3 regions of the Paenarthrobacter sp. NPDC089307 genome follow, and region 2 is predicted to be linked to each of the others. Evidence: predicted binding sites of a transcription regulator. Region 2 holds the regulator's gene; each other region holds the start of a gene.

Region 1 (2,261 bases), on a different contig from region 2:
CGCGAAGGACATGACGGCCGCGTTGGTGTCGGCGTCCGGGAAGAAGACGTGGGGGAAGATCAGGGCCGCGGCGGAGCCGAAGATGAAGAAGTCGTAATACTCCACGGCGCTGCCCAGGAAGCTGGCAAGCGCTGCTTTCTTGGGTGTCCCTGCGGTTTCGGAGATGCCTGGCGTCGCTGACGGCATTGTTTGGCTCATTGGGTGTTCCTTCTGTGACGACGATGTCGCGGATAGAGCTACAGCGGGAGACCCAAGCGAGGTGCGGCCGGTCAATCCCTCGGAAAGTAACCACATGGTGAGAGCTACTTGCGTAATACAGCAATGATGACTGTGAGTGCGGTCACTTGTCAAGAGCTATCACCACCATCTAGAAATAGCTCTCACTATGTGAGAGCATCGGGTTATGAGTGTGAAAGAGGACACAAAGACCGACATGGTCGGCAAGGCCCTTGGCCTGTTGGTATTGCTGGGAAACGAGCCCAAGGGCGCCAGTGCGGCTGATCTGGCGCGGAGTGCGGGGCTGCCGTTCAGCACCACCTACCGTCTGCTGGGCTCACTGACCCGCGACGGATTCGTTGACTATGAGCCTGACGGCCGCCGCTACCACCTCGGATTGCGCGTCTTCCAGCTGGGGCAGCGGGTATCCAACCACCACGGCTTTGCCGCCACCGCGTTGCCGGTCCTGCAGCGGGTCACTGACAGCACCCATGAGGCCACGATCCTGTCTGTCCGCGACGGCGACCACCACCTCACGGTCAACAAGGTGGATGGCCCCAAGACTTTCCGCGTCACCAGCGACCCCGGCCATCTCGGGGCGCTGCATACGACGTCGGTGGGAAAGGCCCTGGTTGCTTTCGAGGAGGATGCCGAGCGGAAGCGCCTCGTAGAGGATCTACCCCTGGATCCGCTGACCGAGCACTCCATTACCGACCGCGATGCCTTCCGCGCGGAAATCGAACAGGTCCGCCGGCAGGGGTACGCCGTGATGGATGAGGAAAACGAGATCGGCATGCGCGCCGTCGCTGTACCGGTCCTGAATTCCCAGGGCCACGCTTTCGCCTCACTTGCCACAGCCGTGCCGGTCTTCCGCCTCACCATGGAGGAACTCATCGCCCACGTGCCCACGCTGCAGGAAGCCGCGGCTGAACTCGCGGCCCGCTTGCCCCAGCGATGACCTCGTCGGCCGGCTCCGTTGTGAGGCCCGATGTGCATGCTAAACGCAAGGCAAAGGGTGCGGAGCAGGCCCCGCAACGCACGGCCCGTCCGTGATTGTTCGCGATAAGAACAAGCGTGCGGAATATGAACACTTGTAGTAACCTAACTAACACCCGGCAACGCGGAGTCCCAGAAACACCCCGCGCCTTGCCGAAGTCAAAGGAGCTTTAGGATGAGCAACCGAGCCGAGTCCGTTCTGGTGGGCCTCGTTGGCGAAGGCGTCATGCCCTCGCTCACGCCGCCCATGCATGAACGCGAAGCCGACGTGCAGGGCCTTCGCTTGCTGTACCGCCCCATCGACCTGCTGGAACTCGCCCTGCCGGCCACCGCCGTCGGGGACCTCCTCACCGCAGCCCGGCGCATGGGCTTCAACGGCCTGAACATCACACACCCATGCAAGCAGTTGGTGCTGGGGCACCTTGATGAAATTTCCGACGACGCCGCTCGCCTGGGTGCCGTAAATACGGTCCTGATCCAGGACGGCCGGTTCATCGGCCACAACACCGACTTCTCCGGCTTCGGCTCGGCATTGGGCGACGGACTTCCGAAGGCGAAGCTGGACCGAGTGGTCCAGTTGGGCGCCGGTGGTGCGGGTTCCGCCGTCGCATACGCGCAGTTGAAGGCGGGGGTCAAAACCCTGGACCTCGTGGATATGGATGCCGCGCGGGCCGCCGAGCGCGCCGCGGAACTCGGCGGACTCTTCCCCGAAGCCACCGTCACGCCGCGCACGCCTGCGGAACTCAGCGAAGTCATGCCCCTCGCCGACGGCCTGGTGCACTGCACCCCGATCGGCATGGCCGCCCACCCCGGGCTTCCGCTGGATATCGGGCTGGTCGAGCCGCGCCACTGGGTAGCGGACATCGTCTATCGCCCCATCGAGACGCAACTGGTTCGCGAGGCGCGCGCCAAGGGTTGCGACGTCCTCGACGGCGGTCGCATGGCAGTAGGCCAGGCGGCCGACGCTTTCAAGCTCTTCACCGGAAGGGACGCCGACCGCGACCGCATGCGGGCGCACTTCCTGGAGTTGATCGCCCTGGAGGACGCGG
Region 2 (2,261 bases):
CAGCTGCTGCCACAGCCTCTGTAATGGCAGCTTGGACATCGGCTGGCACGCCATGGGTGTTCTCGTTGACGTTGAGCAGGACGGGGACATCGAGCTGCGGTGCGCCATAGGGGCTCAGTCCACGCAGGTTGGTCCGGAGGGGAAGTCGGTCAAGTCGCTCAAGCTGCTCACTCACTAGAACAGTTTAAGGGGCCACTGGGACTGCCGAGTAACTGTGACGTCCGGGCAGAGATCCGGGCGCACGATCGGCACCGTGCATCGGCCGTTTCAGTGGGCCGGTACGAACAGCTGCTGCCCGGGAAGAATGCGTCCGCCACGGAGGTCATTGAGCTGGATGATTTCGGCGATGACATCACGGGGATCCCGTTCCGGAGCCGCAGCGCCGGCGATGCCCCACAGGGACTGGCCCGGCTGAACGGTCACAGACACAGCAACCGGCGGCTGCAGCTGCGCCTGGGAGTCGGAAGCCTTGGCAGGGGAAGTGATGAAACCGGCCAGGCTAAGCAGGGCGGCCACCAGGAGCATTGCCGGGATACCAAAGAAGACCATGCGGCCCCGGCGGGTGAGGCGCAGGCGGGCGGGTGCCTGGGTGGTGCGGAAATCAGCGAACGAAGTGATTGCGGACATGAGCTGAGCCCTTCTGAGCTATTGCCTTGCTCCGGGGCTTCCGGAGCAGGGCTGCCAATTCTTTGTGTTCCCGGCCTTGCCCGGTGTTCGAACGTCCTGTTCGAACATCAAGCCTTGGGACGGTGTTTATAGAACACATATTCGAACCTTGCTATGACATTTTTAGCACTTATCAACGAACGGTGTCGAGACTCGCTAGAACAAATGTTTGATAAACGCCTGTGGCTGCCCTACGTTTGAGTGAAGAAACAGCACTGTTTCAGTGGAACAGGAGGGTCTGACATTTTTTCAGGCCCTGCATCCCCGGCTCACTTCGGGGCGGAACGAAAGGCATTGGCGAACATGGCAGCGAAAGCCACAGGCGGCGGGGCACCCCTGCGGAGCCAACAGCCTCAAAAGTCTCCCAAGAGCCTTACCGTGCGCCAGAAGAAGATCCTGGAGACGATTCAGCGTTCCGTCAACGACAACGGCTATCCACCCAGCATGCGTGAAATCGGCGACACCGTAGGACTGGCCAGCCTGTCCAGCGTCACGCACCAGCTCTCGCAGCTCGAAAAGCTTGGCTACCTCCGCAGGGATCCCAAGCGGCCCCGGGCCATGGAAGTGCTGATGCCGCTGACACTTGATGGCGGTCCGATCCCGGGTGTCGAAGCACCGGCAAGCCTCAGGAGCACCGGCGGCCTGGCCGTCACGGAGCTTGCCAGCGCAAGCGATACCGCCATGGTTCCCCTGGTAGGCCGCATCGCGGCAGGTGGCCCCATCCTCGCCGACCAGACTGTGGAGGACGTACTCCCCCTGCCCAGGCAGCTCGTGGGACACGGCGAGCTCTTCATGCTGAAGGTCGCCGGAGACTCCATGATCGATGCCGCCATCTGCGACGGGGACTGGGTAGTTGTCCGCCGCCAGAACGATGCCATCAACGGGGACATCGTGGCTGCGCTGCTGGATGATGAAGCCACTGTGAAAACATTCCGCCAGCGGGATGGCCATACCTGGCTGCTGCCCCAGAACACCCAGTACGAACCCATCCTCGGCGACCAGGCAACCATCATGGGCAAGGTCGTCTCCGTACTTCGGTCCCTCTAGCTTCCCTCGTTGGCCTCCGGGGCAGCGCCTCCAGGGCGCGGCAGGGGGCCCGTCAGGCCTTCCTGGAGGATCCCAACCGCTCCAGGACACCACGTACCACCGAACGGTCCGTAGTCGCCCAGAACGGCGGCAGGGCGGCCCGCAGGAATCCGCCGTACCTCTCCGTGGAGAGGCGGGGATCGAGTACCGCCACCACGCCTTTGTCCCCGGTGGAGCGGATCAGGCGCCCGGCACCCTGGGCAAGACGGATAGCTGCGTGAGTGGCCGAGACTGCCATGAATCCATTCCCGCCTGACTGCGCCACCGCGCGGGACCGTGCCGTCATCAAAGGATCGTCGGGACGCGGAAACGGAATACGGTCAATGACCACGAGGCGGCATGAACCACCCGGGACATCCACACCCTGCCACAGCGACATCGTTCCGAAGAGGCAGGTATCGGGCTCGTCGGCGAACTGCTTAACCAGGGCCGCCATGGTGGACTCGCCTTGGCAAAGGATGTCCACATCCAGTCGTAGGCGCATTGCGTCGGCCGCCTCTTCGGCTGCC
Region 3 (2,261 bases), on a different contig from region 2:
TCGAGTGCCTCACCGACAACAAGAACCGGGCGGCCTCAGAGGTGCGCCTCGCGATCTCCCGCAACGGCGGGACCATTGCCGACCCCGGCTCAGTCAGCTACCTGTTTGCGCGCAAGGGCGTTGTGGTTCTGCCCAAGAACGGCCTGAGCGAAGACGACATCCTCATGGCCGTCCTTGACGCAGGTGCCGAGGAAGTCAAGGACAGCAGCGAGAACTGGGAAATCCACTCCGAGCCCTCGGACCTTCAGGCCATCCGTGACGCCCTCAAGGAAGCCGGGATCGAGTACGAAACCGACGAAGCCGAATTCGTGCCGTCCATGCAGGTGGAGCTCGACGTTGATGGCGCCAAGAAGTTCATGAAGCTCGTGGACGCCCTCGAGGACCTGGACGACGTCCAGAACGTGTACAGCAACGCGGACTTCAGCGAGGAAGTGCAGGCTGCCCTCGACGCCGAGTAGGCGCGGCAGCACCCGGATTTGATCATCAACAGGAAGGCCCGGACTTGACTCTTCGCGTATTGGGAGTCGATCCGGGCCTTACCCGTTGCGGCATCGGCGTGGTGGACATTGAGCGGAACCGCCGCGCCACCATGATCGCGGTCGGCGTGGTGGGAACCTCTGCCGAACTGACCCTGGACAAGCGCCTGCTGGTCATAGCACAGGCGATCGACGAGTGGCTTGACCTGCACAAGCCGGACGTCGTCGCCGTCGAACGCGTTTTCTCCCAGATGAACGTAAGTACGGTGATGGGCGTGGCCCAGGCCTCCGGCGTCGTGATCGCCGCAGCCGCCCGCCGGGGTATCCCCGTTGCGCTGCACACGCCCTCGGAGGTGAAGGCCGCGGTTACCGGCAGTGGCACGGCCAACAAAGACGCCGTGACGAAGCTTGTGACCAAGATCCTCCGCCTTGACGCCCCACCCAAACCGGCCGACGCCGCTGACGCCCTGGCTTTGGCCCTGACCCACGCGTGGCGCGCAGGAAGCGGCATGGGGGCTGTCGGCGGAGGCGCCGGGGGCAGTTCCCTGACCCCTGCCCAAAAGGCCTGGGCGGACGCCGAAGCGAAAGCGCGCCGTGCACGGTGATACCTGGCTGTCCTTGCTAGGGTATTCGTAGATATGTTCGGATAGTCCGCTTTCTCCGCTGTTTCACGGCGTCGCAACGGGCAATACTTCAGGAGCCGGGTCTTGATCAGTTTTCTCCGTGGAACGGTAGCCCACGTTGGTTTGTCCAGCGCCGTCATCGATCTCAACGGCGCCGGCATGAGTGTTTTCGCCACACCGCAGACCCTGAGCCACCTGACTGTGGGAACTGAAGCCAAGCTCTTCACGTCCATGATTGTCCGGGAAGATTCCCTCACGTTGTTCGGCTTCGCCGACGACGACGAACGGGAAGTCTTCGACGTCCTGCTCAGTGTCAGCGGGGTGGGACCGCGCCTGGCCCTGGCCGTGCTCGCCGTTCACGAACCGGAGGCCATCCGCGTGGCTGCGCACACCGGCGACGGCAAGGCCTTCACGAAGGTCCCGGGCATCGGACCCAAAGTGGCCGGAAGGATCGTGCTTGAGCTTGCCGGCAAGCTTGTCCCGCACGGCACAGGCACCGCCGCGGCGCCGGAGACCGCAGTCAAGGCCGAATGGAAGCCACAGGTGGTTGCTGCCATGACGAGTCTGGGCTGGTCCGAGAAGGATGCCACGGGGAGCATTGACAAGGCTATGGCCGATTCCCCTGAACTGGTGGAGGCAGGAAACGTCGCGCAGATCCTCCGCGCCACACTTAGGTGGCTCGGCCAGGACGGTGCGCGCGCCGGCAACCGCGTAGGCAGCCGTGGCTGAGCAGTCATTGGTCAGCGGGGGAGAGGAACCGGAAGAGCGGGTCATTGAGGCCGCGCTCCGCCCGAAGAACCTGCATGACTTCGTGGGCCAGCATCGTGTTCGCAAGCAGCTTGCCTTGGTGTTGGAGGCCTCCAAAATGCGGGGTCGCAGCGCCGACCATGTGCTCATGTCAGGTCCCCCCGGGCTTGGCAAGACCACCTTGGCCATGATCATTGCGGCGGAGATGAACGCGCCACTGCGGATCAGCAGTGGTCCGGCCATCCAGCACGCTGGGGATCTGGCCGCCATACTGTCCTCCCTTTCGGAGGGCGAGGTACTTTTCCTCGACGAGATCCACCGCATGTCCCGGCCCGCTGAAGAGATGTTGTACATGGCCATGGAGGACTTCCGTGTGGACATCGTGGTGGGCAAAGGCGCGGGCGCCACGGCCATC

Evidence for each region. Region 2 encodes LexA, which represses DNA repair genes until DNA is damaged. Its sites were predicted from a motif close to TCGAACANNTGTTCGA; they were not measured.
Region 1: AB0N72_RS08720 (shikimate dehydrogenase) is a predicted target of LexA. The motif match lies at 1,281-1,296, and genes of this name have one in related genera.
Region 3: ruvA (Holliday junction branch migration protein RuvA) is a predicted target of LexA. The motif match lies at 1,107-1,122, and genes of this name have one in related genera.

What each region holds. Positions count from the first base shown of each region.
Region 1 covers NZ_JBFBHE010000003.1:248,286-250,546, reverse strand. Annotated here, with positions in the region: gene AB0N72_RS08730 (MFS transporter) at 1-198, opposite strand, end outside; gene AB0N72_RS08725 (IclR family transcriptional regulator) at 404-1,174, shown strand; gene AB0N72_RS08720 (shikimate dehydrogenase) at 1,388-2,261, shown strand, end outside.
Region 2 covers NZ_JBFBHE010000002.1:46,170-48,430, forward strand. Annotated here, with positions in the region: gene AB0N72_RS04165 (histidinol-phosphate transaminase) at 1-175, opposite strand, end outside; gene AB0N72_RS04170 (LysM peptidoglycan-binding domain-containing protein) at 268-627, opposite strand; gene lexA (transcriptional repressor LexA) at 970-1,713, shown strand; gene AB0N72_RS04180 (ATP-dependent DNA helicase) at 1,766-2,261, opposite strand, start outside.
Region 3 covers NZ_JBFBHE010000001.1:730,756-733,016, reverse strand. Annotated here, with positions in the region: gene AB0N72_RS03330 (YebC/PmpR family DNA-binding transcriptional regulator) at 1-458, shown strand, start outside; gene ruvC (crossover junction endodeoxyribonuclease RuvC) at 503-1,081, shown strand; gene ruvA (Holliday junction branch migration protein RuvA) at 1,184-1,828, shown strand; gene ruvB (Holliday junction branch migration DNA helicase RuvB) at 1,821-2,261, shown strand, end outside.